Regions from separate parts of the Neobacillus sp. BF23-41 genome, predicted to be linked through region 2. Evidence: a T-box and tRNA genes for the amino acid it is inferred to sense, from the RefSeq annotation. Region 2 holds a T-box; the other regions hold tRNA genes.
What was found. A T-box is a leader RNA that pairs with one kind of tRNA and senses whether it is charged. The one in region 2 lies ahead of argS (arginine--tRNA ligase), so its partner is inferred to be a tRNA-Arg.

Region 1: it has a tRNA-Arg gene. The T-box ahead of argS (arginine--tRNA ligase) is inferred to sense a tRNA for this amino acid. The anticodon was not compared.
Region 3: it has a tRNA-Arg gene. The T-box ahead of argS (arginine--tRNA ligase) is inferred to sense a tRNA for this amino acid. The anticodon was not compared.
Region 4: it has a tRNA-Arg gene. The T-box ahead of argS (arginine--tRNA ligase) is inferred to sense a tRNA for this amino acid. The anticodon was not compared.

What each region holds. Positions count from the first base shown of each region.
Region 1 is NZ_JBGBPR010000006.1:3,749-12,153, forward strand. Features, by position in the region: gene lonB (ATP-dependent protease LonB) at 1-1,169, opposite strand, end outside; gene clpX (ATP-dependent protease ATP-binding subunit ClpX) at 1,321-2,580, opposite strand; gene tig (trigger factor) at 2,979-4,256, opposite strand; gene AB7942_RS11525 (tetratricopeptide repeat protein) at 4,415-5,470, opposite strand; tRNA gene AB7942_RS11530 (tRNA-Arg) at 5,753-5,826, opposite strand; gene AB7942_RS11535 (metallophosphoesterase) at 5,937-6,452, opposite strand; gene AB7942_RS11540 (XTP/dITP diphosphatase) at 6,452-7,060, opposite strand; gene rph (ribonuclease PH) at 7,074-7,829, opposite strand; gene AB7942_RS11550 (GerMN domain-containing protein) at 7,964-8,405, opposite strand, start outside.
Region 2 is NZ_JBGBPR010000033.1:25,115-33,519, reverse strand. Features, by position in the region: gene AB7942_RS27005 (hypothetical protein) at 188-532, shown strand; gene AB7942_RS27000 (ATP-binding protein) at 594-1,844, opposite strand; gene AB7942_RS26995 (CcdC protein domain-containing protein) at 2,049-2,552, opposite strand; gene AB7942_RS26990 (ABC transporter ATP-binding protein) at 2,925-3,902, shown strand; gene AB7942_RS26985 (ABC transporter permease) at 3,899-4,702, shown strand; gene AB7942_RS26980 (ABC transporter permease) at 4,709-5,491, shown strand; gene AB7942_RS26975 (TetR/AcrR family transcriptional regulator) at 5,620-6,192, shown strand; gene AB7942_RS26970 (hypothetical protein) at 6,266-6,541, opposite strand; gene AB7942_RS26965 (alpha/beta-type small acid-soluble spore protein) at 6,743-7,000, opposite strand; T-box leader at 7,105-7,316, shown strand; gene argS (arginine--tRNA ligase) at 7,369-8,405, shown strand, end outside.
Region 3 is NZ_JBGBPR010000004.1:242,246-250,650, reverse strand. Features, by position in the region: gene AB7942_RS09340 (NUDIX hydrolase) at 1-408, shown strand, start outside; gene rapZ (RNase adapter RapZ) at 428-1,321, shown strand; gene AB7942_RS09330 (gluconeogenesis factor YvcK family protein) at 1,318-2,301, shown strand; gene whiA (DNA-binding protein WhiA) at 2,351-3,301, shown strand; gene AB7942_RS09320 (HPr family phosphocarrier protein) at 3,445-3,702, shown strand; gene clpP (ATP-dependent Clp endopeptidase proteolytic subunit ClpP) at 3,973-4,584, opposite strand; tRNA gene AB7942_RS09310 (tRNA-Arg) at 4,789-4,860, shown strand; gene rpoN (RNA polymerase factor sigma-54) at 5,094-6,416, shown strand; gene AB7942_RS09300 (glutaredoxin family protein) at 6,413-6,694, shown strand; gene AB7942_RS09295 (sugar-binding transcriptional regulator) at 6,823-7,845, shown strand; gene gap (type I glyceraldehyde-3-phosphate dehydrogenase) at 7,899-8,405, shown strand, end outside.
Region 4 is NZ_JBGBPR010000001.1:439-7,202, forward strand. Features, by position in the region: gene mutL (DNA mismatch repair endonuclease MutL) at 1-1,699, opposite strand, end outside; gene mutS (DNA mismatch repair protein MutS) at 1,713-4,322, opposite strand; gene AB7942_RS00015 (YwaF family protein) at 4,552-5,295, shown strand; tRNA gene AB7942_RS00020 (tRNA-Arg) at 5,360-5,433, shown strand; gene AB7942_RS00025 (hypothetical protein) at 5,808-5,984, shown strand; gene AB7942_RS00030 (YolD-like family protein) at 6,083-6,427, opposite strand; gene AB7942_RS00035 (anti-repressor SinI family protein) at 6,701-6,764, shown strand, end outside.

The sequences.
Region 1 (8,405 bases), on a different contig from region 2:
ACAATTCCAGTAATATTGATCGATCCTTTATCTTTTGCTGGGATCACAGTCACTTCTATTTCTAGTAATGCGCCTGAATTCGGACCATAGACTGCCAGTCCATTGATAAGTCCGACATGAGAAATATCATTAATCTTTCTTTCCATTCTTGGTGACATTTGACTAGCATGAATGACCCACTCAATATCTTCATCCTTGATAAAATTACGGTCTTCCGTAATCGCTAATCCTGCCGCGATTTGAATCAAATTGACTGTTTCACGGCCATTTCTTGCATAGTTTGCGATGGTATTCACACCAAGTTCGCTTATTTGAAGGTTAACTTTCTTCGCGGCATTATTGGCAATTTCCACAATTTCTTCCTGATTTAAGTCCCTAAAGAATACCTCCATACAGCGCGATCGAATCGCAGGCGGGATTTCACTCGGCGTTCTTGTTGTCGCGCCGATTAAACGAAAATCAGCAGGAAGTCCATTTTTAAAAATATCATGGATATGCGTTGGGATTTGGTTATTTTCCTCGTGGTAATACGCACTTTCCAGGAAGACCTTGCGATCCTCTAATACTTTTAACAGCTTATTCATTTGAATCGGATGTAATTCTCCGATTTCATCGATAAACAAGACACCGCCATGGGCGTTGGTAACTGCCCCTTGTTTCGGCTGTGGAATTCCTGCTTGTCCCATCGCTCCGGCACCTTGATAGATTGGGTCATGAACGGAACCAATTAAGGGGTCGGCTATACCTCTTTCATCAAATCGTGCCGTTGTTGCGTCTAGTTCGATAAACACAGATTCAGGTTTAAATGGTGATTTACGATTTTTTTTCGCTTCTTCTAATACGAGGCGTGCAGCTGCTGTTTTTCCAATTCCTGGCGGTCCATAAATGATCACATGCTGCGGGTTTGGTCCACATAGTGCTGCTTTTAATGATTTGATTCCATCTTCTTGGCCGACAATGTCTTGAAAGCTTGTAGGCCGAACTTTTTCAGCTAATGGTTCTGTAAGTGAAATGGATCTCATTTTGCGAAGCTGTTCCATTTCCTTCCGGGATTCCCGATCAATGGATACTTTTTGTGTCCGCTGATTCCTCAGCAAATTCCAAAAATACAGCCCAATGATGATTCCGAAAAATAGCTGTATAAATAAGGCAATCCCCGTCCAACTCATACATTTCCCTCCTGCATTTCAACTTATTACTAAATATATATTAATAAGTATTTCCTGCAGGCGGGTGGAATAAACCACAAATTGTAAGAAACTGTTCGGAGAGACGATACAACTAGAAAAGACCCGGCTTAAGCCGAGTCTTCGTCAATTATTATGCAGATTTTTCTTCAGCGACCACGGTTCCATCTTCCAAAAGAAGTTTTGGAACACTGTTGTTAATGACCGTTTCTTTAGTAATGACACACTTAGTAATGTCATCACGTGAAGGTAGGTCAAACATAACATCGAGCATAATTCCTTCAATAATCGAACGTAAACCACGGGCGCCGGTTTTGCGTTCAATTGCCTTTTTGGCAATTTCAGTCAATGCGCCTTCTTCAAATTGAAGTTCAACCTCGTCGATTTCAAGCATTTTTTGATATTGTTTAACAAGCGCATTTTTTGGCTTAGTTAAAATTTCAATTAATGCTGCTTCGTCTAATTGCTCAAGACTAGCGATTACAGGAAGACGCCCAATAAATTCAGGAATTAATCCAAATCGTAATAGGTCTTCAGGTAATACTTTTGAAAGAAGTTCTTTTTGTCCCACTTCCTGCTGCTTAATATCTGAACCAAAACCGATAACTTTTTGGCCTAAACGACGCTTAATAATCGGTTCAATCCCGTCAAATGCTCCGCCGCAGATAAATAGAATATTCGTTGTATCGATTTGGATAAATTCTTGATGCGGGTGTTTTCTTCCCCCTTGTGGTGGAACACTTGCAACCGTACCTTCAAGAATTTTTAATAATGCTTGTTGAACACCTTCACCAGAAACATCCCTTGTAATCGAAGGATTTTCGGATTTACGTGCGATTTTATCAATTTCATCAATATAAATAATTCCTTTTTCTGCCTTTTCAACATCATAATCAGCAGATTGAATTAATTTTAATAAAATGTTTTCAACATCTTCCCCAACATATCCAGCTTCGGTAAGGGAAGTTGCATCCGCAATCGCAAAAGGTACATTCAGAATACGTGCCAGTGTTTGGGCTAGTAAAGTTTTACCGCTTCCTGTTGGTCCAATCATACAAATATTACTCTTTGCAAGCTCAACATCATCTATTTTGCTATTAGAATTGATGCGCTTATAGTGATTGTAAACCGCAACAGAAAGAGACTTCTTTGCTTGATCTTGACCAATAACATATTCGTCAAGAATTTCACAAATTTCTTTTGGCTTTGGTACATCTTTAAATTCTACTTCTTCTTCTGTTCCAAGTTCTTCCTCAACGATTTCGGTGCAAAGTTCAATACATTCGTCACATATGTAAACTCCTGGCCCGGCAACCAGTTTACGAACTTGGTCCTGCGTTTTACCACAGAAGGAACACTTTAATTGTCCTTTTTCATCATTAAATTTAAACAATCCTTTCACCCCTTAAAACGTGTTAAAATCCTAGTGGTTCTTGCGAATCACACAACCAAAATTCGAGTCTTTTTCTAATAATTGAATAGTATGTATGAAGCATTGTAACACATAAAGCCAATGGACTGGAAATAAAAAGCTTAGGGTAAATATGTTTTTCAGAACTCTCATTTTGTAAAGTGTGATTCATTTTAAAAACTTATGTACTCATTAATCTTAACCAATATGAGGAAAATAAATCTCAAACCTGTCTGGAAATTATTTATTGTTTATTCGCTATGTCTAACTTGTTTTCCTGCCCATTGTTAAAAATGTTCCCACTTCTTATTATAATATGTAATTGAAAAAATGTATAAAACAAGGCACGATTCAAATCGTGCCTTGCAATATTTTAAACATTACTTCTTGTTTTCAACAATAAAGTCAACTGCTTTTTTAAGTTTAAGGTCTGATTTGATACCTTCAAGTCCGCCTAATGCTTGTTTAATGCTATCAACGGTCATGTTGTACATTCCAGCCATATTCTCAAGTTCTGCATCAACTTCTTCGTCAGTTACTTCAAGGTTTTCAGCCTTAGCAATCGCTTCTAATGTTAAGTTCGTACGAACGCGAATTACAGCTTCTTCCTTCATTTGCTCACGTAAGGCATTTTCGTCTTGACCTGAGAATTGGAAGTAAAGTTCAAGGTTCATACCTTGCATTTGTAAGCGTTGTTCGAATTCTTGAAGCATACGGTTTACTTCGCTGTTGACCATTACATCTGGAATTTCCACTTCTGCATTTGCAGCAGCTTTTTCAACAACTGTATCACGTAACTGATGCTCAGCTTCGTGCTTTTTGCTGTTTTCTAAACGAGTTTTGATTTTCTCTTTAAGTGCGTCTAATGTTTCAACTTCATCATCCACATCTTTAGCAAACTCGTCATCTAATGCAGGAAGTTCTTTACCTTTAATCTCATGAATCGTTACTTTGAATACTGCAGGTTTACCAGCAAGCTCAGCTGCATGATATTCTTCAGGGAATGTTACTTCCACGTCTTTAGATTCGCCAGTAGCCAAACCTACTAATTGCTCTTCAAAGCCAGGGATGAAAGATCCTGAACCAATTTCAAGTGAATGGTTTTCAGCTTTTCCACCTTCGAACGCTTCGCCATCAACGAATCCTTCGAAATCTAGAACTACAGTATCACCATTTTCAATTGTGCCTTCTTCTTTAACTACAAGCTCAGCTTGACGCTCTTGAAGAGTTTTTAGTTCGTTAGCAACGTCTTCGTCAGTAACGTTTGTATCGAGTGCTTCTACTTCTAATCCTTTGTATTCGCCTAATGTTACTTCAGGCTTTACTTGAACAGTAGCTTTGAAGATAAGTTCTTTGCCTTTTTCCATTTGTTCGATGTCGATATCTGGACGGTCGATTGGCTCGATGCCTGTTTCGTCAATTGCACTTCCGTATGCTTCTGGAAGAAGAATATCTAATGCATCTTGATAAAGTGATTCTACACCAAAACGCTTTTCAAACATTTGACGAGGCATTTTTCCTTTACGGAAGCCTGGAACATTTACTTGCTTAACAACTTTGTTAAAAGCCGCAGTTAGTCCTTCATTTACTTTTTCCGCACTTACTTCAACCGTAAGAACGCCACGGTTACCTTCTAGTTTTTCCCATTTTGTTGACATACATTTTCCCTCCAACAATCTATTCTCATATCATTCGTAACGAATTTGAGTTTGGAAATAACTTGTCCATCAAGCTATTATCCTTCTTTTAAATGTGTTTTTTACACAATGCAACCACTACATTATAACATAGGTTTGTTTTCTTTCAACAGCGAAGCCTATATATTAGGATAAGAAATTTTCTCAATTACCTCAATCATCGCGATAGCTTCTTCTATTTCCTCCACTTGAACTTCATATTCTCCGGACAAGTAATGTAGCTCTGTGTCCATGCCAAGGTAATATTCGGCCAAGTGGTGAAAAGCTGCAGCCCAAGCAGCAGTGCTTTTCGGCTGCAATTCGATAGGATAGCTTATAAAAAAATTTCGCTCTGCCATTCTGAAGCTGTTTTCAAAAAGAACGGGATTTTCACTTTCCAATCGAGCCTCTAATAAAGCCTTTACCTCTTTCAATCTTGGTTCTTCCCTAACTTCTGGAAGATGTGTTGGAATAACTTTTTTCTCCATCTCAAATTTCATGACAGATAATTCTCTATCAATTTCCTGTTCTTTTAAAAGAGATAACAGGATTGTTTTAAGGAATGGATGACCTGCTTCTGCTGCTAAATATTCGGCAATCTCAGGGAGGTAGGGGCGAATGTTTTTCTCAGCCAAGCTCGAAACGAGGAGCATTTGTTCGTTTAGATTATCAATCGAAAAAAGGTTTAGTTCATGAACGTTTGTTTTCTCTGGGGTGATGTCATATGTATTTGATTCTGTGTCTGTGTCTGGGTCTGGGTCTGGTTGACGGTTTTCTGCCATTCTCCGGCTGAATTGCAGGATGGTTAAAAAGTGGTCATGTTTTTCAGGCGGAATCTCTTTTTCTTCTAATAAGACTTCTATTGTTGCTACAATTTCCTGGTATTCATGAAGCTGGATCAGGACCGTCAAATAGAGATCGACCATTTGCAAATAGTCCCCAATTCCTTTATGAAGCATTTCTTTGGCAAGTGCTTTTGCTTTTTGAAAAGAAGATGCTTCAAAATAAGCCAGAACCAAACCAATCAATATTTCGTCATTGTCAGGATCATGTTCTCTGGCTTCTTCCAAAAGGTTTATCGCTTCGTTGAATTTTTTCTTTTCAAGGTTTTCCAGACCTTTGTCAGTTAATCTTTTTTCAAGTCCGGGAAAAAAGATCACATTATCTATTCTTTTCACAGGTTCCCGTTTTTTCATAAAATCCGTCCTTATGATAGTCTTGGAAAATAGTTTAGCATAAATAGAAGGCAAAAAAAACTCACCAGCAATGGTGACTGATTTCTATTCGTTGAATTTGAATATACGTGACCTTAAACTTGGTCTCATCACCCTTAAGTTTACATAGAGCCCCTTTATGTGACCGAAATCTAAGTCCCATCACCTTTACGGTCATATAGAACTATAAATTTTGTTTTAACAACTAATAAACAGAAAAAAACTCACTTATAAAAGTGAGTTTTTTTCTACTATGTAGTATAGCGTCCCAGGAGAGATTCGAACTCCCGACCCACGCCTTAGAAGGGCGTTGCTCTATCCAGCTGAGCTACTGGGACATATAAGTTGTTTAAGACAAGATTTATTATATTACCGTAATATCAAAAAGTCAACAGACTTTCTATTATTTTTTTAAAAAAATAAAAGGGAGAGGAAATCTCCCTCTCATTTATCGAAGGACAAATTCACTGGCAAGCTCTGAAATTTCCCGTCCATCCGCTTCAAACACTGACATTTTAACTTTCTCATCCTGTAAATCAAGAATAACATAGGTTTTTTCTACGCGTTCCCTTGGCAATCGAATGCTGCCTGGATTTAAAAATAAGGTACCATCTATCACTTCCGCACCAAGGACATGCGAGTGGCCAAAACATACGATATCGGCGTTTACTTCCTGTGCTTTATATTTAATATTCATCAAAGAAGATTTTACTGAATAAAGATGCCCATGAGTAACGAAGAATTTCTTCCCCGCCGCCTCAGCCATTGTCTCCAACGGATATCCGCTGCCGAAATCACAATTTCCCCTTACCGTTATATAACCAGATATCGCCTGATCATCAGGCATCAATTCCGAATCGCCACAATGAATCATTAAATCAACATCTTCAGAATGCCTTTCTCTTAAAACATTGAGTTCTTTCGTCAACCCATGGCTATCACTAACCACTAAAACCTTACTCATTACTTCTCCGCTCTTTCTAAAATAGAATCCAAGACCACATCGAGCTTCTTCAAAGCATTCGCACGGTGGCTGATTTTATTTTTTTCATCTGATGATAATTCAGCCATGGCTAGACCTTTCTCAGGCACATAAAAAACAGGATCATAGCCAAATCCATTGGTACCTCTTTGTTCTTCAAGAATACGACCTTCACAGGTGCCTGACACCGTTATGGTTTCTTGACCTGGAACAGCGACAGCTAAAGCACAGTAGAATCGTGCGGATCGCTTTTCCTCTGGAAGTCCTTTTAATTCTGACATGACTTTATCTGTATTGTTCTGGTCATTTTTTTGTTCCCCAGCATAGCGTGCTGAATAGATTCCTGGTCTTCCTTCAAGCGCGTCCACCATTAAGCCAGAATCGTCGCCAATCACCATTTTACCAAGTGCTTGGGAGACAGCTTCCGCCTTCAAGATCGCATTTTCTTCAAAGGTTGAGCCCGTTTCGTCTACGTCCGGGATTTCAGGAAAATCAAGCAAGGTTCGGACTTCGATCCCTCTTGATGCAAAGATATGCTCAAATTCCCTCGCCTTTCCAGGATTTTTCGTCGCAATAATTACTTCTTTCACTCACAATCGCCCCTTATTTTTGTCTTCGTGATTCTATTTTTCGGGTAATCTCTTCACCTAGAACCTCTTTTTGTCGTTCAAATAGGTCCGTAAGCCCAGTTTGAGCAGCGCTAAGCAGACCTTGAAGTTGCTCGTAGGAGAATGTTGATTCCTCACCCGTTCCCTGCAGTTCAACAAATTCGCCATTTCCAGTCATGACCACATTCATATCGACCTGTGCCTTAGAATCTTCGGCATAATTTAAGTCAAGAACAGTTTGGTTATTTTGTAAAATCCCCACACTTGTTGCCGCTAAATAATCCGTAATCGGAAACCTTGCAAACGACTTTTTCTCTGCTAAAGAATTTAAAGCGAGGGTCATCGCCACAAATGCACCGGTGATCGAGGCTGTTCGTGTCCCGCCATCCGCTTGGATCACGTCACAATCGATCCAAACGGTTTTTTCACCTAACGCCCCTAAATCGACAACTGCTCTAAGGGCACGCCCGATTAATCGTTGAATTTCCATTGTCCGGCCAGAGACCTTCCCTTTTGATGATTCGCGAATGTTTCTTGTTTCTGTCGCCCTTGGCAGCATCGAATACTCGGCAGTAATCCAGCCTTTGCCTTCCCCTCTCATAAAATGAGGAACTCTCTCTTCAATACTTGCAGCACAAATTACTTTCGTATTACCAACAGAAATAAGGACAGAACCTTCAGGGTGCATTAAATAATTTGGTTCAATATGTATGGGCCTTAGTTGGAGCGGCTCTCTTCCATCAACACGCACAAATACTACCTCCTTCAACTTTGTAAAGCATTTTAAAATTGGTACATGAATTTTACTTATACCAAATAAAGAAGAGGCGGGCTTAAAGCCAACCTCTTTCTTGGTCACTATATAGTATAACAAATAATTTTTTTTTAAAAACTACCTGTATTGACTTTTTCTGGTCGAGTTACTGGTTCAGTTAATTTTTTGCCACTGTCATTTTTGATGTCTGCCTTGCCATTTACTTGAACAGCCACTTTTTCAACACCCTCTTGTTCCGTTAAGGAAAGCACGAGTGCATCTAGTAAATTTTGTGATATTTCCTTTTCTTCAAAGCTGCCAAAAATATTCTCATTAAAGTTCAAGGTTACTTGTCCGTCCTCGTACTTTGGCGCCTCTAGGAGTTTAACATCTGACATAAATTCAGATACGAGTGGTGATTTCTCACTAGGTCCTTTTATTAATTCATTGACGACAGCTACATAGGGATCTTTCTCAGTGTTGCTAACCCGGCGCGTCACAGGTACATAATAGTAGGAGCCTTCCTCACCACCAATATAATAGACAGTTACTGGTTTGGTATTGGTGATATCA
Region 2 (8,405 bases):
TTAACTTACGAGTGCGATGATTCAATAATGAAGGTTCGCTTGTTTGTTATACAAATAAAGCAGCAGGTTTATTTAGTAACAAGGGCTTGAATTCCGTGTTAGAACTTTATTATTAGATATTTTATATAGTGAGAAAAGCGGTTATGATGAACAAAAATATACTTATTTTAGCCTATTGGGCGCTGTTATGTACCTAGATAAAAAGGATTTCTATCAACTTCTATCTTCTGTTTCGGAAATGTCTGTAAACGGAAGCTCTTTCATCTTTGACTACCTCGATGATACTGCTTTTGATGACAGTATTGCCTCTAAGAAGCTAACCCAAATGCGACAAATTACTGCACATATAGGTGAACCAATGATTTCAGGCTTTGATCCGTTTGAACTCGATAGGGAGCTGCAGGATTGTAATATGTTACTCTATGAAAATCTTTCTCCTGCTAATATCGAGGATATGTATTTTAAGGGAAGAGAAGATGGATTACACGCCTTCGACCATTTTCATTTTGCGCATTTAGTTGTTCATAAATAACAGGAATCTTTAGACACCGTTCATTTGTTATGAACGGTGTCTTTTTACTTTGGCTCATATATTATTTATTTCTTAAAGGGAAAACAATTTTCACAGTGGTTCCTTTATTAATTTCACTTTCATACTCAATTGACCCGTTCAATTCACGGATGATTTTGTTGGTTACCATACTGCCAAGTCCTGTCCCTTTCGTTTTTGTAGTATAAAAGGGCAAGCCTATCTGTTTTAACTGCTCGGGCGTCATTCCTTTCCCGTTGTCTTTAATACTAATTTCAACAGCATTTTTGAAATGGTCAGCATTTAAATCAATCTTAATGGTCCCTTGATTTGATATGGACTCAATCCCATTTTTAATCACATTCATGATCGCTTGCTTTAAATGGGCTTCATCCCCATTTACATAAAATGGTTCTTTATTTTCATAATCAATAATGACATTTGAGTAGGAGGCAAGAGGCCTCATTAATTGAACACAATCATTCATCACATCATCGATTGAAACAATTGCCATTTGAAAAGGTTCAGGCTTTGCGACTTTCAAATAGTTTGTAATAATACTGTTGGTTCGATCTAGTTCTTCCATTATTAGAGGCGAGAATTTTTTAAATCGCTCATCGTTTGTATCTTTACTCAAAAATTGGATAAATCCTCTAATGGTTGCGAGAGGATTTCTAATTTCATGCGCAATCGAAGCTGTGAGCTGGCCAATCATCGTTAACTTATCAAGATAAACCATCTCCTCAAATTGCTTATTAATTTTTATCAAGTTTTCAATCACAAAGATCAGTGCCATAACCGTAATATATAAGGCAATAAAGTAAATCAAATAAAAAGATAGACTTAAAAAATCGATTCTATAATATAGAATCGTAATATAAATAATAAAATAGCAAACAACGATCATTGTTCCTGCCACAAGCTTAGAAGGTGATTTATGAAAAAATCTCCGGAAAGCAAGGCCGCATAAGAAGGCGACAATGGATACCAAGATGCCAATCGCTAGGAATTTTCCACCAAAAAAATAGCGGACAAGGCATGCACTTACTAAAACGATGCCCCCAGGTAACCACCCCCCATACAGAGTGAGGATCAGAATGGAGCACATCCTTAAATCAAAATGGGTTGCCCCCAAGGTTTCAATTGGATAAAACATACAAAAAAGCGTTCCTAATGAACCAATCAAACCATAAATCACTTTTTGTTTTAAAGTATTTGGAACTTTCGTTTGAAAGGGGAAAAATAAGTTAGCATTAAATGTAAAAGATAATAAGATCGTGATGTTAACTAACAATGGTTTGATTAGAGTAATCAAGAAACTTCCTCCAAAATCATAAATGATATGTATCCACATTTATCTTTCCTGCGGACTGATAAACTTTCCGCACAAAAACATCTACTATGAATAATACCTCAAATCTGTAAGGCATGTAACCCACTCTAATCGATAATGAAGTGTTCGTACAAAAAAAGCCCCTCTCTCTGTAAAAAAGTAGAAAGAAGAGCTTTTATATTACAATCATCTAGTTTCCGCTGGTCGATTGCCTGCATGTAATTTGCGAAATTTAATATAGCTTCCAATTCGCCAAACGCAGATATATAGAAAAGCAATTGTCATTGTTAGCACTGTAACGATGTAATCCATACTTTTGAAATACTGACTTAACGCGATTCGAATGACAATGATGGCGATGATTACATACTTAAAAGTTTTATTTGGCTTTGAATAAATCAATCCATCTTCGCGAATCTCATATGATGTTTGAGTTAGCATAATCGCTCCAAACAATGTGCCGAGTAGACCAGCAATCAGCATTTCCCAAGAGGCGGGCAGATGAAAGGGATCACCTGGAATGTGCAGTAACTGACTGATACTAAACGAAAACATGACCAATATCAATAAAACAGGAGAGATAATACCGAAACCGCCCCCTTTGATTGGACCCTTTCTTCCCTTCATTTTGAAATAAAGGGCAAGACCAATAATGACGAGGACAATTACCATAATCATGATTATTTTCAATTTGCTTCAATCCCTTTCGGAAGACATATAAATAATATATTTATTGTATTGTTATCATAAGGGAAAATAACCTATGTACGGTAGTGGGAAATTTCATGCTTTTTAGTATGAGATTGTTCATGATTCTCGGGGTTGATAAAAACAACCTTTGCTTCAGTGGGGAAATGAAAACCATGTTTAAGGAGCAATTGGTGGAACAAAGATTCAGCTCGTTTTAGTTGGTCGAGAGGATTGAGAATTTCATTGAGTGTATATTTTGTTAACATTACAAAAAAATGGTTATTTTATTATTCAGAAAATTATTGACAACAATAAATATAAAATGTTATTATTTTCCTCTGTGACTTAGGATAGATCAGGAGGGGATAACGGTTGATTCATCTACAAGGGATTAGCAAATCTTTCAAGGTAGCCCAGAGACAGACAGGCTTTCGTCAGGCTGCGAAGTCTCTTTTTTATCGAAAACATACGGTTGTTGACGCTCTAAAGGATCTTTCTTTTTCTATTAAACCAGGAGAAATTGTCGGTTACATAGGTCCGAATGGAGCGGGGAAGTCCACCACAATAAAAATTATGAGCGGGATCCTGGTGCCTGACACCGGGAATTGCACGATCATGGGTTATACACCATGGAAAGACCGGGTGCATTATGTCCAAAATATTGGAGTTGTTTTCGGTCAGCGCTCACAGCTATGGTGGGATGTTCCGGTAATGGATTCCTTCGAACTCTTAAAAGACATCTACAAGGTTCCCCAGCAAGAATATCAAACTACGATTAATCTACTCATCGAAACGCTAGAACTGAAAAACATAATCAATTCACCCGTCCGACAATTAAGCTTAGGGCAGCGGATGCGCTGTGAAATAGCAGCTTCTCTCCTACATAATCCGAACATCTTATTTTTAGACGAACCAACCATCGGCCTTGATGCTGCTTCTAAAATAGCTATCCGCCAATTCATCAAAACGATCAACAAGGAAAAGGGAGTCACCGTCATCCTGACCACGCACGATATGAATGATATCGAAGCGTTGGCTGGCAGGGTTCTTTTAATCGGAAAGGGGAGCTTATTGTACGACGGCAGTTTAGAGGAATTAAGAAAACAATTTGGTTCCCAGAAAACAATCACTGCTGATTTCCGCAAAAATGTAAATCCCATCGAGATCCCACATGCAAACGTGCTTTCATGGTCGCCGGAACGGGTCATCCTCAGCATTAATACGGAGAAGGTTAACACATCGGAAATCATTACTCAGTTGTCCGATAAGCTTGAGTTGATTGATGTTTCGATTGAATCCCAACCGATTGAGGAAACGATTCTCCAGCTTTATAAGGAGTACCGAATATGAGAGTGTATCTATCTGTTTTGAAGCTGCGGTTAAACATTGGCATGCAGTACCGGACTGCCGCATTGGCAGGAGTAGCTACTCAATTTTTCTGGGGTTTTATCTCAATTATGGTATTTGAAGCATTTTACGAATTTGCAACGAAAACTCCTCCTATTTCCTTAAAGGAATTAATCACCTACATTTGGCTGCAACAGGCCTTTCTTGTGTTCGTTACCGTCTGGTTTCGCGATAACGAGCTATTTGATTTGATAACAAGTGGCAATATTGCTTACGAACTATGCCGGCCATGTGAGCTCTATGGTTATTGGTATGCCAAGCTTCTGGCGCAGCGTCTGTCCAGTGCCTTCTTGCGCTGCTTTCCGATTCTAATTGTTTCATTCTTCTTGCCAAAACCATACAACATGACACTGCCGCCAAGTTTACCTGCATTTCTATTATTCACATGCTCATTACTACTAGGATTACTTCTCTTAGTAGCGATCTCGATGTTCTTATATATATCCGTATTTGTGACCTTGTCCCCGATGGGATCGCTATTAATATTTGGTGTCCTCGGCGAATTTTTTGCTGGATTAATCATTCCTGTACCGCTTATGCCGGACTGGCTTCAAAAAATAGCTAATGTCCTGCCGTTTCGCTTGACGGCGGATTTCCCGTTCAGGGTTTACTCAGGACATATCCCACCGCATGACGCCATCATCGGTATCATCATCCAATTGATTTATATTGTGGGTCTTGTCTGGCTAGGGAGGTCGGCACTAAATAGAGTATTGAAGAAAGTTGTCGTCCAAGGAGGTTAACCAAAAATGAGAATATATTTTAAATACTTATGGATTCTCTTTAAATCACAAATGCAATACCGGACATCGTTTTGGCTATTATCGCTGGGCCAATTTTTTATTTCTTTTTCGATCTTTGCAGGTCTATACTTCTTATTCGAACGGTTTGGGCAAATAAAAGGATGGCAATTCTTTGAGGTAGCACTTTGCTTCGGGATCATTCATATGGCGTTTGCGCTGAGTGAATGCTTTGCCCGCGGTTTTGATGCTTTTTCCAGCTTGGTTCGGAATGGTGAATTTGATCGATTACTCGTTCGCCCTCGCAGTACGTTTATTCAAGTACTCGGGTCCAAATTCGAGTTTACGAGAGTCGGCCGGCTCCTTCAAAGTACGATTGTATTGGTCTGGGCCCTAATCCATCTCAACATCGAATGGAGTATGGTAAAAGCAGTCACACTAATGCTGATGATTGTTAGCGGTGTGCTTATTTTTACAGGCATCTACATCTTGGCGGCCACCCTGTGTTTTTGGACGATTGAAGGACTTGAGGTGGTTAACATTTTTACCGATGGCGGGAGAGAAATGGCGCAATACCCATTAAATATTTATCAAAAGTGGGTAGCCCGTTTTTTTACCTTTGTAATCCCGTTTGGGACCGTGAATTACTTGCCGCTTCTTTATATTCTTGGAAAGAACAGTGGGAACGACCTCCTATATATGCTGATTCCTGTAGCTGGCAGCTTGTTTATCCTCCCGTGTCTCCTTGTCTGGCAGTTTGGTGTAAAACATTATCGCTCCACAGGTTCCTAAATCAAAAGCCGAGTTCTTATCTAATCCGGAACTTGGCTTTACTTTTGACCTATTTGGAAACTAAACCTATCTTATGGTATATTTAAGCAAATGACTGAAAAACTGAAATGGTCAGTAGAGGTGTGGACATGGCAACAGATAGAAGAAAGATGATTGTAGAAGCGGCAACAAAGTCTTTTTCATTATTTGGCTATAAAGCAACAACGATGGATCAAGTCGCAAAACTGGCCAATGTAGGCAAAGGGACGATTTATACCTTTTTTAAAAACAAAGAAGAATTATTCGAAGAGATAATTTCCACTTTGGTCAAAGAAATGATTGCTGAGGCAGAATTCGTCATCGAACCAGAGTTACTCTTCACAGAAAACGTGCACAGGGCACTTTATCGTTTATTAGAGTTTCGCGCTCAGCACCAACTGATGATTAAACTGGTGCAAGAGGAAGCGGAAATGGGGACTCTAGCGGTTTCGGAAATGCTGCAGCATGTTGAGGATGAAATCATTGCCTATTTAAAGCAGAAAATTGACACGGCTATCACGAAAGGGGCAATCCCACCGAACGACACCGAAATTACCAGCTTTCTTCTTTTAAAAATGTATATTGCCCTAGTTTCAGACTGGGAAAGAAATCATCAGCCGCTGAGCTCGGAACAAATTGCGGAAATCATGAAAGTATTTTTAGTAAAAGGTCTATCCAAATAAAAAAAGACTTGTGCGTACCTCTATACAAGTCTTTTAACTAATCGGTGCGTCACTAAGTGGCGCTACCGATTTTTTATTTTAAAAGATAAATATTTTTTGAAGCAGTGGCAATTTTTGGCCTATTCTTATTACGGCTTCCAGTGAGTTCTTCCATTAAACTTAAAAATGTTCCAAAAAGGTAATTAACCACGGAACCGGCAAGTATTCCAAATCCTAGTGCAGTTAAGAAATAAGCAGTATTGTAACCGTTTACAAATTGACCTAACAAAATAAGAATGAGCCCTAGACCGCTTCCAAAGATTGCTGTTTTCTTAAATGTAAAAATACTTTTTAAGTGTTTTTCCTGCATCACTATCAACTCCTTGTAAGAATATTCTATCAATTGTCACAAATTTGTCAAACTTTTTTTAAAAATTTTGCTCTTTTAAACTTAGCTGTTGATTTCCTCTCCAGGCGCTTCGCCCAATCAACTTGGCTATAAAAATCAACAATTCCCTTGAACACAGCCTATAAATAAAAAAGGGGACCTAACAAATTTAGGCCCCAGGTATTACTTTTTCTTCGCTAAGTTTTCTTGTGCCATTTTGACCAACTCACGGACCATGCTGCCGCCCAGCCTGCCGCCAACCTTACCGGCCTGTTCAGACGTGAGCTGACCATTATAGCCCTTCTTCAATGGAACACCCACTTCTTCTGCTGCTTCAAATTTCGCATCCTCAGGGTTCTCAGTATTCGCGACCTTCGCTTTCAACACATCCAAGCCATTGCGCGCCTCGGGGACAAGGATTTTATTTCTTCTTCTCGCCATAAAAAATCCCTCCTTTTGTTGTAGGATTACCTTAATCTAAAAAATAATCAACAATCACTGGAAAAATCCATTTTAATCCAGTATAATACGGGTAATAAATTTGGATAAAATCAATGATAAAGAGAGTAGTTATCTATGATGTACCAGCGATTCAGGGGTGGTGGGAGCCTGAAACAGAACAGATAATGAAGCGCACTTTTGAGATGTGTACCTGAACTCGAGTAAGGTATGCCGGAGGATCCTCCGTTACAAAGGAAAGCTGGTTCTTTTGAACAATTAGAGTGGTACCGCGGGATTATGAACTCTCGTCTCTTTTAGTAGAGACGGGAGTTTTTTGTTTTTTTTAGAGATAAAAGGAGGTATTAAAGATGAATTTTAAGCAGGAGCTTGCTGCCATTTTACATGAATTACTGGACCAAGAGATTTCACAAACCAATCTGGAACTAATGATTGAAAAACCTAAGAATCAAGAGCTCGGTGATTTAGCCTTTCCTTGTTTTACACTAGCGAAGCTAAAGAGAAAATCCCCCAATCTAATTGCTGAGGAGTTAAGTAAGAAGATTAACTCTCCCATTTTTGAAAAAGTAGAAGTGGTTGGAGCCTATCTTAATTTCTTCCTAAACAAAAAGACTGCTTCTGAAAAAGTAGTGAATGAAATCATCTCGCAAAAAGGGAAGTATGGTGCGCTTACGTTTGGGAATGGCGGTGCTGTCACCATTGACATGTCCTCCCCTAATATTGCTAAACCCTTTTCAATGGGGCATTTGCGGTCAACGGTGATTGGCAACTCGCTCGCATTAATTGTCGAGAAATGTGGTTACAAGCCGATTAAAATTAATCATCTTGGTGACTGGGGGACACAGTTCGGGAAGCTGATCACTGCCTATCAATTATGGGGAGATGCCGAAAAGGTCAAGCAGAATCCGATTAAAGAGCTATTAACCCTGTATATAAAATTTCATAAAGAAGCGGGGACGAATCCAAGCCTTGAAGACCAAGGGCGCAGCTGGTTTAAAAGGCTAGAAGACGGAGACGAACAAGCATTAAAACTCTGGAAATGGTTTCGTGATGAGTCATTAAAAGAGTTTTCGCGAATATATCAGTTAATGAATGTCGAATTTGACTCTTATGCCGGCGAAGCCTTTTATAATGACAAAATGGAGCGTGTCGTCAAGCTTCTTGAAGAAAAACAGCTATTGGTCGAATCCGAGCAGGCACAGGTGGTTGAGCTCACCGAAGAACAGCTGCCGCCATGCCTGATCAAAAAATCTGATGGGGCAACGCTGTATGCGACCCGAGATTTAGCGGCGGCTCTTTATCGCCAGGAGGAATACCAATTTGTCCAATCCCTATATGTGGTTGGCCATGAACAAAGCCTCCACTTCAAACAGTTAATGGCTGTGTT
Region 3 (8,405 bases), on a different contig from region 2:
CTGCAAAAACCACGCCGCGGCTGGTGGGTTGCTCCTGGTGGGAAAATGGAGCCGGGCGAATCGGTTCGAGACTCTTGCATCAGGGAATATCGTGAAGAAACGGGAATCTATTTGAAAAATCCACAGCTAAAAGGGATTTTTACAATGATTATGAAGGAAAACGACCAGCTTCTTTCCGAGTGGATGATGTTTACGTTTGTAGCAACTGATGCGGACGGCATCGATTTAGACGAATCTGAGGAAGGTAAGCTTGAATGGCAAATGATTGATCAATTGAAAAATTTGCCAATGGCTGCTGGCGATTATCATATTCTTGATTATATGATTCATGGAAAAGGAATTATTTACGGTACTTTTACTTATACAAAAGACTTTCAACTAATCAGTTATCGATTAGATCCAAGCTAACTAATAGGGGGAATTAATAATGAGTACCGGTGCTGCAAGTGACATTCAAATGGTGATTATTACAGGAATGTCTGGTGCAGGAAAAACTGTAGCCATTCAAAGTTTTGAAGATTTAGGTTTCTTTTGTGTCGATAATTTGCCTCCAACATTGCTTCCAAAATTTCTCGAACTTATGAAGGAATCCGGGAATAAGATGAATAAAGTTGCCCTTGTTATGGACCTGCGAGGAAGAGAATTCTTTGATCATCTATTTAAAGCATTGGATGAACTGGCAGAAACTTCATGGGTGGCCCCACAGATCTTATTTTTAGATGCGGATGATTCAACATTAGTGCGCAGATATAAAGAGACGAGGCGGTCGCATCCGTTAGCACCGACAGGTCTGCCGCTTGAAGGAATTACACTTGAGCGTGAACTTCTTGAAGAACTTAAAGGCAGGGCGCAATTAATTTACAATACTTCCCAGATGAAACCGCGGGAACTTCGTGAGAAAATATTAACGGAATTTACGGCGAATAAACAATCATTCTTTACTGTCAATGTCATGTCATTTGGCTTTAAGTATGGAATTCCTATAGATGCGGACCTTGTGTTTGATGTGCGTTTCTTACCAAATCCTCATTATATCGAGCATATGAGACCTAAAACGGGGCTTGATGAGGATGTTTCCAGTTATGTATTAAAGTGGAATGAAACTCATAAGTTTTTGGAAAAAGTAACCGACCTGCTTTCTTTTATGCTGCCTCATTATAAAAGAGAAGGAAAAGCTCAGTTAGTGATTGCGATTGGCTGTACAGGCGGACAGCACCGTTCAGTGACGCTTGCTGAACATCTGGGTAAATTTTTCCAACAAGACTATAAGACATGTATATCCCATCGTGACATTGAGAGGAGAAAGGAAAAAACAACATGAGCATTTACGGACAGCCTCGAATTGTCGTCATTGGCGGGGGAACAGGATTGCCAGTTTTATTGCGTGGATTAAAACAGTTTCCTGTGGATATTACCGCCATTGTGACAGTCGCGGATGACGGCGGCAGTTCAGGACGCTTGCGTGAAGACTTGCATATTCCACCTCCTGGAGATATTCGCAATGTGTTAGCATCCTTATCAGATGTCGAACCGCTCGTTGAAGAAATGTTTCAACATCGGTTTAAAACATCGAATGAGCTTTCCGGACACTCGCTTGGAAATTTAATCTTGGCGGCAATGACCTCAATCACGGGTAATTTTGTCCACGCGATTCAGGAAATGAGTAAGATCTTAAATGTTCATGGTAAAGTCTTGCCTGCAGCAAATCAGAGTGTCGTCCTTCATGCTGAAATGGAAGACGGAACGATTGTCTCAGGGGAATCGAAAATTCCATACTCGGGTAAGAGAATTAAAAAAGTGTTTATGACGCCGGAAAATATTCGTCCCTTACCAGAGACCATTCAAGCCATCCGTCAGGCTGATTTAATCATCATTGGGCCAGGGAGCCTATATACAAGTATTCTGCCAAACCTCCTAGTTCCAAGAATCGGGGAGGAGTTGTGCCGGTCACACGCTAAAAAGGTGTATATTTGTAATTTGATGACCCAGGCTGGGGAAACCCATGGCTTTACTGCGAGTGATCATGTAAAGGCCTTATATGATCATATGAGCTGTGCTTTTATTAATACGATTCTTGTAAATAATGAAGAGATACCACAGGATATTCAGCTACGATATAATGAAGAACTGGCTGACCCTGTTCTATATGATCTGCCACGCCTTTTTGAATTAGGACTAGAAGTCGTTCATGCGGACATCGCTTATCAGGAAAATGGTGCGCTAAGACATGATCCGAAAAAGGTTGCAAAAATTTTATATAATTTGCTTTTAATTGAAACCAAAAAGCGTTATGAAACGTAAATATAGTACTTACTAAAAACGCTTTGTTTTTTTTAGGGGGGGTGAAGGGATGTCTTTCGCTTCGGAAACGAAAAAAGAATTAACTAACTTGGAAGTGAAAACATGCTGCATTCAAGCGGAACTATCCGCTTTAATCCGGATGAATGGTTCCCTTTCATTCTCAAATCGTAAGTTAGTTGTTGATATTCAAACCGAAAATGCTGCGATTGCCAGAAGAATCTACACATTATTAAAAAAGAGTTACGATGTCCAGGTAGAATTGCTTGTTCGGAAAAAGATGCGTCTGAAAAAGAACAACGTCTATATTGTCCGATTATCTCATCAGGCTAAAGAAATTCTCGAGGATACAAAAATTATTGGTGAGGGTTTTACCATCATCCATGATATTTCACCAGAGCTTGTAAAAAAGAAATGTTGTAAGCGTTCTTATCTACGCGGTGCATTTCTAGCTGGCGGTTCCGTCAATAACCCGGAAACATCTTCGTATCATTTGGAAATTTTTTCGCTCTATAAAGAACATAATGACTCTTTATGCGAATTGATGAATACATTTGGACTAAATAGCAAAACTCTCGAGCGCAAAAAAGGGTATATCACCTATTTAAAAGAAGCGGAAAAGATTACCGAGTTTTTAAATGTTGCAGGTGCCCATAACGCCCTTCTCCGCTTCGAAGACGTAAGGATTGTTCGAGATATGCGGAATTCAGTCAATCGCCTTGTAAACTGTGAGACCGCCAACCTTAATAAAACGATCGGTGCTTCGATTCGGCAGGTAGAGAATATCCGCTATATTAATGCAACGGTCGGGCTGCAAATTTTACCAGAAAAGTTGAGAGAAATTGCAGAACTCCGTTTGAATTATACCGATGTGACCCTTAAGGAATTGGGGGAAATGGTTTCCGGTGGTGCGATCAGTAAATCAGGGATTAATCATCGCTTGAGAAAAATTGATGCGATTGCTGAGAAATTGCGCGCAGGGGATATGGTTACTCGAGGGTAGATAATCCTTTAGTACAATAACATAGGTAAAAGATAACATGTGAAAAACATAACATGTATCGAGTAAAGACTAACCTGAAGATAATAATTATGTACAAAGCTCCAAGAAAAATAGAGTAAAAAACCTTGAGGAGGAATTGTGTAATGTTAGTGAAACAAGTGGAAGTAAAATTAAAAACGGGTCTTCAAGCACGACCTGCGGCTCTTTTTGTTCAGGAGGCCAACCGATTTTCTGCGGATATTTTCCTAGAGAAGGATGGCAAGAAGGTAAATGCGAAGAGCATAATGGGCTTAATGAGCTTGGCTGTTGGTTCAGGTGTCATGATTGATATTGTAGCAGATGGCGATGATGAAGCATCTGCTATTGAAGCGTTAGCTGATTTTATCCAAAAAGAACATTGATCTGAAAGAGGACCGGAGCCAATTGGAATCGGTCTTTTTTGTTTTTAATAAAAAAACAACCGGCTGGATGCCGATTGCTTCTTTGTGAAAGAATGTAGGGTAATAACTATTTACTTTGATACCTGTCTAGTTCCAGCGCCCAACGGCTAGTGGACTTCGCTCTCCGCCCTACGATAAGTCAACATCGAATCGCTTACGCTCTTCGTGTTTCCTTTATCTCAGTTGGAGCGCTCCAGTCCATACGCCGCTAAACGGGCGCTTCCACTTTTCTTATTTGTTTTTATTTTTCTCATCTTCGATTAAATTACGAGTGATGATATGGTCGATCAGACCGTATTCTTTTGCACGTTCTGCTGTCATGAAGTTGTCGCGGTCTGTATCTTTGCTGATTACTTCAAGCGACTGTCCAGTCCGTTCTGCTAAAATTCCATTTAATTTTTCGCGAAGGAAAAGGATACGCTTTGCAGCAATTTCGATTTCAGTTGCTTGTCCTTGTGCACCGCCTAGTGGCTGGTGAATCATGACTTCAGCATTTGGAAGCGCATAACGCTTGCCTTTTTCACCTGCTGCTAGCAAGAATGCACCCATGGATGCAGCCATACCGATACAAATAGTTTGTACCTTTGGTTTGATGAATTGCATTGTATCAAAAATAGCCATACCTGCGGTGATGCTGCCGCCTGGGCTGTTGATATATAAAGAAATATCTTTTTCAGGGTTATCCGCTTCAAGGAATAATAATTGTGCTACAATGCTGTTCGCCACATGGTCATCGATCGCACTACCAAGCATAATAATCCGGTCTTTTAACAGACGGGAATAAATGTCATAAGCACGCTCGCCCCGGTTTGTTTGTTCAATAACTGTAGGGATCAAATTCATTTTTCTTCCTCCTTTGATTGTAAAGATAATAGTAATATGTATAGTTATCATACACTGATGGTCAATAAAGGTCAAACAATACCTCTTTAAAAATGTTCGACAACTTTCCCTAATCCAGCATAACCATTTCTGACTATTTTAAACCAATTCTTTGCTTGCAATGTGAGGGAACCTGGCATATAATATGTAAGTCGCAACAATTTAGCGCTCGTGGTGCAACGGATAGCACGCAAGCCTCCGAAGCTTGAAATGTGAGTTCGATTCTCGCCGAGCGCATCATGAAAGCCTCCTGTTTTTTTAAACAGGGGGTTTTTTATTTTGAAAAAAGGTTCTGAATTTCCAATAAAAGGTTAAATGCACAAAACCACCGGAAATCGACACAAAACCAAAACTTCATCCCAAAACCACTTAGCATTATGCCTCAAAAAGGGTTACTTTCATCCTCGAATATCATTTTTCATTCCCGAAATTCCATCTATCGTGTAAAATAGAAAACAGGGGGGATACGAATGAACTTGAAGGCCGGTTTATGGCAGCAGCAAACATTAAAATTGGCGATGACACAGGAGCTATCACAGGCCATTGCATTGTTGCAGTACTCTGCCCATGAGTTAACTGCTTTTTTAGAAGATAAGGCACTTGAAAATCCCCTATTGCAGGTTGAAAATGGCAATATCAAGCCAATGAATCCGCTCATTGACCGTAATCGTCGCAAACACCAAAAAGCGGAAAAGGACTGGATTGATCAAATAGCTGACAAACCATTTTCGCTTGAAGATTATTTACTGTCTCAATTAAAAATAACGAACTTATCGGTGGAACAATTAAGTGTGATACGCCATCTTATCCTAAATTTAGATGAAAACGGTTACTTTATGGGGGACTTTAGCGAAATCGCCAAAAACCTAAGGGTAATGGAAGATTCAGTTGAAGAATGCTTGGCCATTATCCAAACACTGGAGCCAGCAGGCATCGGGGCAAGAAACCTTCAAGAGTGCCTATTGATGCAAATATATTATCTTAATCCAGATAACGAACTAGCGCAAAACATAATCGGCAATCATTTCATTCCATTCGCCGAAAAGAAGTGGAAGAAAATTGCTAAAGAACTGAAGGTAACCCTTAAGGATATACAAGATGTTTACGATCAAATTCAAACATTGAATCCTAAGCCTGGGGCCATTTTAGGAAAAGAAGCAACCACGTATATTATCCCAGATGCAATCGTTGAGCAATCAAGCGAGGGACTAACCGTACGGATGTCTGATGAATCGCTGCCAAGGATTAGCCTCAATGAGCAGTATTATCATAAATTCAAAGACCAAGACCAACAGGTAAGCCGCTTTCTACAGGATAAACTCCAGGATTACCAATGGATCCAAAAAAGCATTGAACAGCGTAAAGAGACGTTGACAAGGGTTGTAGCAAAAATCATTGAAAAACAGGCTTCATTTTTCCAAAAAGGATCACAATACTTAGTGCCGATGACGATGAAGGAAGTTGCTGGAGAACTTGATATCCATGAATCCACCGTCAGCCGAGCAGTCCGGGAAAAGTATGTGCAAACACCGATTGGGACGTTCGCGTTGAAAACATTTTTTACAAGTACCATACAAACCGTTTCGGATGATGAAAATACATCTTCCACACAGGTAAAGAAGAAAATTGCGACTTTAATAGAAAAAGAGAATAAACAAAAACCGCTATCTGATCAAGAAATTGTCGAACATTTAAAAATTGAGGAAGGTATGGTGGTTTCAAGAAGGACGATCGCTAAGTACCGGGATCAATTGGGAATTCCCTCCTCTTCGAAAAGAAAAAGGTTTGAATGAAAGGAACAAAAACGATGGAGCAAACAACAATCACATTATATACAAGGAAAAGCTGCCCGCTATGTGACAAGGCTAAGTCTACACTTCTAGAGCTAAACAAAGACTGGGAGTTTGCCTTAGAAGAAATTGATATTGAATCCAGTGATGAATTAACCGAACAATATGGTTTGATGATTCCAGTTGTTTATATTGACGGAGTAGAAGCAGGATTCGGTGTAATTAACAAATTTGACATAAGTAACCGTTTGCATGAAAAAAAAGCCAATTTTAATAGTTGAAATAGATTTTCACTCCTGTTACAATAATAAACGTAGCAGGGGTGATTTTTTTTGAATGTAGTGGGACATAATTTGTCTATGGTGGACATTTTGAGACCAACTACATATAATAAAGGAGCATGAGATTCATGCAGTCATTAATCGATATCCAAAAAAGATTATTACCCGACCTCCTGCAGGTCCTACAGAAGAGATATTCTATCCTAAGGTACATTGGTTTTATGCAGCCGGTAGGAAGACGGAGTTTAGCAGTCAGTCTCGGGTATACCGAAAGAGTCCTTCGCGGTGAAGTTGATTTCCTAAGGGAGCAAAATTTAATTTACACGAATAATGTGGGAATGAGTTTAACACCTGAAGGAAAAAATTTGCTTGAAGACTTGGAAGGCTTTATGCGTGAGTTAAAGGGTATTGATGTGATGGAGTTGGAATTGAAGCACAAGCTGGGCATTAAAAAGGTCATCATTGTACCTGGCAATAGTGATGAATCGCCGATGGTAAAAGGTGAGCTTGGCAAGGCAAGTGCTATTTGCATGAAAAAGCTTCTCAGCGGAAAAAATATCATTGCTGTAACTGGCGGTTCAACGATGGCTGCTGTCGCAGAAAGACTATCACCAGAGCTTACCCAAAAGGAATTACTGTTTGTACCAGCAAGAGGCGGAGTAGGCGAGGATGTTCAAAATCAGGCAAATACGATTTGTTCGATTATGTCCAGAAACACCCAATCCAAACATCGAGTGTTCTATGTTCCTGATCAGGTCAGTACAGATATCTACGAATCGCTTATCAGAGAACCTGACATCCATGAAGTATTAAAACTAATTAAATCAGCTAGCATGGTTCTTCATGGAATTGGAGATGCTATCACAATGGCTGAGCGGCGAAAAACCAACCCTGAGATTCTAAGTATGCTTGAAAGCAGCAAAGCTGTGGGTGAAGCTTTTGGCTATTATTTTAATGAACAAGGCGAAATTGTTCACAAGGTATTAACGATTGGCCTGCAGTTAGAAGATCTGGTTGGCATTCCAAATGTCATCGCGGTTGCAGGCGGGAATTCCAAGGCTAAGGCCATCAAGGCATACTTAAAACAAGCACCAGCATCGACGATTTTAATCACAGATGAAGGTGCAGCGAGAAAGTTATTAAAAGGGTAAATCCTTTTTAAAAATAAAAAACATCCTTACCCAATTAAAGGAGGAAATTTATCATGTCAGTAAAAGTTGGTATTAATGGATTTGGACGTATCGGTCGTAACGTATTTCGTGCGGCTTTAGGAAATAGCAATGTGGAAATCGTTGCGATTAATGACTTAACTGATGCAAATATGCTTGCACATCTTCTAAAATATGACACTGTTCACGGGACTCTACAAGAAGATGTTACTGTTGATGGCGAATACCTAGTAGTTGGCGGACACAAAGTGAAAGTTCTTGCAGAACGCGATCCTGCACAATTAGGCTGGGGCGATCTTGGCGTGGACGTAGTTGTTGAATCAACTGGCCGTTTCACAAAACGTGAAGATGCTGCAAAACATCTTGAAGCAGGTGCTAAAAAAGTAATTATCTCTGCACCAGCATCTAACGAAGATATCACAATCGTAATGGGTGTTAATGAAGACAAATATGATGCAAATAACCACCATGTTATTTCAAACGCTTCTTGTACTACAAACTGTCTTGCTCCGTTTGCAAAAGTGTTAAATGATACTTTTGGA
Region 4 (6,764 bases), on a different contig from region 2:
TCATCAATAAAAGCTGTTCAATCATGTCTTCTATGATTTGTTTTTCTTCCCCTTTTGGGAACCACTGTGGATGAGAACGGACAATAAAACTATTTAGTCCAAATTCCTCAAGAAAAACCCCGACCTTTTCAAGCTCACTTTGGTATTCATTTATTTTCAAAAATTCATCCGTCGAGTATTCAAAGGTTAATGGTACAAGCATTTCCTGTAGTTCTGATTGGACTTGCCCAACTTTCTCCCGGAAATACTCATACTTCAACCGTTCCTGGGCCGCATGCTGATCAATGATATATAAGCCATTTTCATTTTGAGCAAAAATGTAGGTTCCATGCATTTGTCCAATCGGATATAGCCGTGGAACTCTGCTCTCGACCGAAACATTATCTGTCTCAATAGGATTCACATTAGGTACAATCACTTTATTACTGTCATCTGGTTCATCATCTGATTCACTAAATGGATTAATAGATTGCCAACTGTCTCTTCCACCTGTCGCTTCATCACGCTGGAAACTAGGTAATTTTTTAACAGGTGTCTCAACAGGCACTTCCAGCCATGGACGGTTCTCCTGGATAGTTGCAGCTGCAACTGGTTGTTTCCATTCAAACTCTTTCTCATCAGTTGCCGGTCTTGTACCTTCATCCAGAACCAATGAAGTTTGTTCTTCCTGCGGTACATCCTTTTTCACTGCTGTATATGCTGTCGGGATAAGGATCTTTGATTTAAACGCTTCTTTTATAATCGAAGTGACAAGCTCATTCAGTTCCGCTTCTTTACTAATGCGGACCTCCATTTTCGAGGGGTGAACATTGACATCAACGAGTAAAGGGTCCATTTCAATATTAAGGAGCACAATCGGGAACCTGCCGATCGGAAGCAAGGTATGATAGCCTTCCTGAATTGCCTTGGCTAATGGATAGTTTTTAATGAATCGTCCATTAATCATTGTCGAAATATAGTTTCTTGAGGCTCTCGTTACCTCAGGCATCGAAGCAAATCCATTAATTTTATAATCCAACGATTGTCCGGTGATTGGAACTAACTGCTTGGCGATCCCCATACCGTAGATCGATGCCAGAACCTGACGAACATCCCCATTACCATTCGTTTGCAGCAGTTTGCGATCATTGTGAATCAGGCGGAAGGCCACCTCCGGATGAGAAAGGGCCAGTCGATTCACGACATCCGTAATATTTCCAAGCTCTGTATGAATCGTCTTCATATATTTTAAACGGGCAGGTGTGTTGAAAAATAAATCAGTAATCGAGATATCGGTCCCACGCCTGCTTGATGCTTTTTCAAACGTTTCAACTTTGCCGCCTTCAATCACCAATCGATTTCCGGCACCTTCACCTGTAGAAGTCTTCATCTCGAGCCGTGAAACCGAGGCAACACTTGGCAGGGCTTCTCCACGGAACCCGAGAGTCAGGATGCGGAACAAATCATTTTCATTTTTGATTTTGGATGTGGCATGACGTTGAAAGGCGAGTAAAACATCCTCTTCCTCGATGCCATTTCCATTATCAGTAATGCGGATTTTGGCGAGTCCCGCCTCTTCTACCTCAATTTCAATCACGGTGCTTCCGGCATCAATCGAATTTTCAACCAACTCTTTTACAACAGAGGCAGGCCGTTCGACTACTTCCCCGGCCGCGATTTTATTAGATAAGGCATCATCTAATTGAATAATTTTACCCATTCGGATTCACCCCCTACTTTAACTTTTTCTGAAGCTCGTACAACAGGTTTATCGCCTGAAGTGGTGTTAAATCCAATATATCAAGTTCCTTCATTTTCTCTATGACTCTTTTCTCCTTCGAAGAGAGATCTTGCTTTTTCACTTCTTTTGGTTCATCAAAGAAAGATAGTTGGGCAGGTTGTTCTTGTACCTCCACTACTTCCACTACTTTTACCACATCTTTTTTTGGCTTGTCTGGTTGGATATCAGACTGCTCGAGTGCGGTTAATATTTCATTGGCACGGCTGATTAATTCTGACGGCAGCCCTGCAAGCTGGGCAACATGAATCCCGTAGCTCTTATCAGCCGGTCCTTCTTTAATTTTATGAAGGAAAACAACTTTTCCATTATGTTCAATCGCACTGACGTGAATGTTTTTTAACTTATCCAGTTCTTCCTCTAAAACCGTTAATTCATGATAATGGGTGGAGAATAGAGTCTTTGCCCCAATCTGGGTGTGAATATATTCAATGATGGCTTGAGCAAGTGCCATTCCATCATAAGTAGATGTACCGCGCCCAATTTCATCAAACAAAATTAAGCTGTTTTGTGTCGCATTTGAAATCGCATTTTTGGCTTCCAACATTTCAACCATAAAGGTACTTTGTCCTGAGATCAAATCGTCAGCGGCACCGATGCGGGTAAATATTTGGTCAAAAATCGGCAGTATCGCTTCTGTGGCCGGAACATTACAGCCAATTTGGGCTAATATCGAGATTAACGCGATTTGGCGCATGTACGTACTTTTCCCTGACATGTTCGGACCCGTGATCAACAAGACTTCGCGCTCGCTGTCCATGTAGCAATCATTTGGAACATATTCCTGGGCGTTTAATACCTTTTCAACGACTGGATGGCGGCCTTCCATTACAACCACCCGGCCTTCCATAGAAAACTGCGGTTTTATATAGTGCCGGTCTTCACTTACTTGAGCAAAACACTGCAGGACATCTAGTTCACTAATCGTTTTTGCCAAGGCCTGTAGACGTGGGATTTGTTCCTTCACAATTTCGCGAATTTCAGTAAACAATTCATACTCAAGCTCACCGCATTTTTCTTCAGCTTGTAAAATTAATGCTTCTTTTTCCTTTAAATCTGGAGTAATAAACCGTTCTGCATTCGATAAGGTTTGCTTCCGTTCATACTGACCCTCTGTTAAAAGATGCAGATTCGCCCGGGTAATCTCAATATAGTAACCAAATACACGATTATAACCTACTTTCAACGATTTAATACCGGTTTTCTCGCGCTCTTCTCGTTCGAGTTGGGCAATCCACGTTTTCCCGTTCCGGCTGGCATCACGATATTGATCGAGCTGAGCATTGTATCCATCACGAATCATATTGCCTTCTTTTAAGGAAAGCGGTGGATTTTCAACAATCGACTGCTCCAATAGATCTGTGATCTCTTCACACGGGTCAAGAAGATCGGCAATTTGGCTCACCTTTTCATTTTGCATGCCTGCAAGGATTTGTTTCAAGTAAGGGACCTGCATTAATGAACGCTTTAATTGGACCAAATCACGGGCATTAATATTGCCAAAGGCTACTCTTCCCGCTAATCGTTCTAAATCGTAAACTTCTTTCAGCTTTTCACGAAGTTCCTGACGCTCGAAATAATAAGACATCAGGACTTCAACGATGGTTTGACGTGATTCAATTTCATTCTGATTGATTAACGGTCGGTCGATCCAGTGTTTTAACATCCTGCCGCCCATTGCGGTCATCGTCTCATCCAGGAGCCATAATAATGAACCTTTCTTTCCTTTGGAACGAATCGTTTCCGTAAGTTCAAGATTGCGCTTTGAATAGTAATCAATTTTCATATATTGATGGATTTGATAGGTAGTGACTGGCTGAAGATGGTCCAAACTTCTTTTTTGTGACCGGTATAAATAGTTAAAAAGTCTTGCGATGGATTGCTTTAATTTTTCTTGATTCAAATCTTGAAGTAAATGCGAATAATTGATATCTATTGAACTATTATCTTCAAACGAAATCGCTAATACATCGCGTTCACGAAGTTTTTTTTGTAGTTCTGCGTCAAAACTGCTAGAGACAACGACTTCCTTTGCACTTAATACGGCTAACTCATTTAAAACTTCGTCAAAATTATTTGATAATAACGTAACCCGGCTTTCGCCGGTTGAGATATCATTGTAGGCAAAACCATAGGTTTGGTCATCAAAGCTTGTGATCGAGGCAATATAGTTATTCTCTTTATCATTTAATCCCTTGCCCTCCATCACTGTTCCCGGTGTGATCAATTGGACAACTTCCCTTTTTACCATCCCTTTGGTCAGTTTCGGGTCTTCAACTTGCTCACAAATGGCCACTTTATAGCCTTTTGAAATAAGTTGTTCAATATAGTTCGGTGCCGCATGGTAGGGAACGCCGCACATCGGAATCCGGTCATCGCTTCCACCTTGTCTGCTCGTTAAAGTTATTTCTAATTCTTGCGAAGCTCTAATCGCATCGTCAAAAAACATTTCATAAAAATCGCCTAAACGAAAAAATAAAAAGGCATCTTGGTAATCTGCCTTAACTGTTAAGTATTGCTGTATCATCGGCGTATATGCAGCCATAATGACCTCCACTAAATAAAGTCTTTCGATTTTCTTCGACAAATTATTATACCATAATTCGAGAAGACTTTATTAGGAAGAAAAAACCTAATCATAATCAAAAAGGAAATAATTAAAATTTCTTAAGAGGAGTAAAAGCAAATCCCATAGAATATAATTATTAAAGTAAAACTAGCATTAATTTACAATTGATAATTGTTTTGAATATTGTCTACAGGGTGGTGGTAATATGGATGGAGTGTTTGGCCGCAGTAACAAAAACTTTGATTTTGATATGTTTTCTGCAAGTCACTTTGTTATTATCTCTATCTTACTCCTAGTTTCAGTCTGCCTATTCCTGTTTAGAGATAAATTGAAGGCTACTGAATGGAGAAGAACGGAAATCGGGTTCGCTGTTTCACTAATCATTATGGAATTGACTTATCATTTTTGGATGATTGTGAATGGAAGTTGGGATGTAAGTCACGCTATCCCATTAGAATTGTGCAGCATTAGTCTGATATTAACCGTCATTTTATTGCTAACTAAGAAAAAAATAATCTATGAGGTTTTATTATTCACAGCATTATTAGGCGCATCTCAGGCGTTATTAACCCCATCATTAAATTATGACTTCCCGCATTTTCGGTTTTTCCATTTCTTTTATACACATTTGATGGAAATCTGGGTGCCGCTTTATTTTACATGGGCAAAGGGATACCGACCGACGATTTGGTCTGTATTTAAATTATGTATCTTTTTGAATGTATTAATGCCGATTATTATGATAATCAATAAGCTGGTCGACGGAAATTATATGTTCTTAAGTCATAAACCGGACAGTGCGAGTTTATTAGATGTTTTAGGACCTTATCCATGGTACATTTTATCGCTAGAAGGTCTATTAATTGGGCTTAGTATAATCGTCTGGTTGATTTTCCGTGAGAAGACTGCAAAAAAAACCGAAGTGGCGAGAGACCTGCCAATTCAATAATCTCAACTTTTTATTGACCTTTTAGAATTAACAAATTATAATAAATAACGTTCCTATTTGATTTGTCTCAGTAGCTCAGTAGGATAGAGCAACAGTTTCCTAAACTGTAGGTCGGAGGTTCGAATCCTCTCTGGGACATCATCGTTATTAAAGCGCTATGTATCGCGGTTTGTCATCCGTCAATCAATACGGTGACAATGCGGTGACATGGCGTTTTTTTTTGTAGTCTGTAGGACGTGTTTTTTGACGCTGTAGGACGTAGACTGGTGAACGAAGGACACTTGCGGCTGAATTACAGAAGGAGCTAAAACCGTATGAAACGTAAGTTTATTGACGGTCGTCTTCGCCGGGCGCTTCTTGCTACCGTGTTCCTTCCATTATATACCCCCGGTAGGTATACTCGTAATGTCCTCTATAATTCCGTCAAATGAATAATATTAAGAAGGAAAACGCTTACAACTTGGCGAATGTATACTTTGAGTTACTAATAAAAGTACACGGAGGGATGTCTTTTGTTGAACTGCAAAAAATGTGAAAAAGAGTTTTATTTCCAAGTTACGGAAATGAATGTCCCTGGAGGCAGAGAGCGTGAGAATATTAATTGCCCCCATTGCGGTGAAACAAATGGTTCAGTTGTAACGAGCGGTGTCGTGTATATTCATAAAATTGAGGAAAACTCTAAGAATTAATTATCGATACTTTACACGACAATTGGGCCCTTGAACATAGGGCTTTCTTTAATTTTTGTACAAATAAAAACGCCACCGGTTAAGGTGACGCAAAGCAATCAATCAACGACCTTAACTCCGACAACACTATCGAACGCCACCCGCTCAAACTCTCCGTCTTTAATTTCAATGCGTAGCTGATGCGTAATAGGATCCACGTGATGTATATGTCCGGTCATCTCCGTAGTAAAGCCGTCCTCCCATATATACCGTAAAAGCCTCACCGCTAATTTGAACTCTATCGCGTAGTCTATCCGCTGGTCAAACTCCTCCGTATCGAATTTGCTTAGCAACGGCCATGGCTGGCGTTCTTGATCCTTGAACATATCGCGCTGCTGCTCGAATACTTGCGGCATAAAGGACGCTGCATTCCATTTAATTAAACCGCGATCTTTTATCGTCATTACGGTCAACTCCTTCGCTATTATCATACACGAACAAACATTCTGGATGTAGATAAAAAAAATCCATTGTAAATCTTTTCAGCATATTAATTCAAAATTGCGTATATTGTCGAAATTTTCTCATTCTTAATAATTAACAAATATGGTACTATTTTCTTATAAGCTTTAAAGCTTTAATACAGTAAAGGAAAACATCTAGATTGGGCTTCAAAGCTTCATGCCTAAGGTTCTTCACTATGGTAGCTTAGCTATCAAAATATTTCAGGAGGATTGATGGATACAAATTTACCTAATGAAAAAGAACTAGATAGTGAATGGATAGACCTGATTTTGGAAG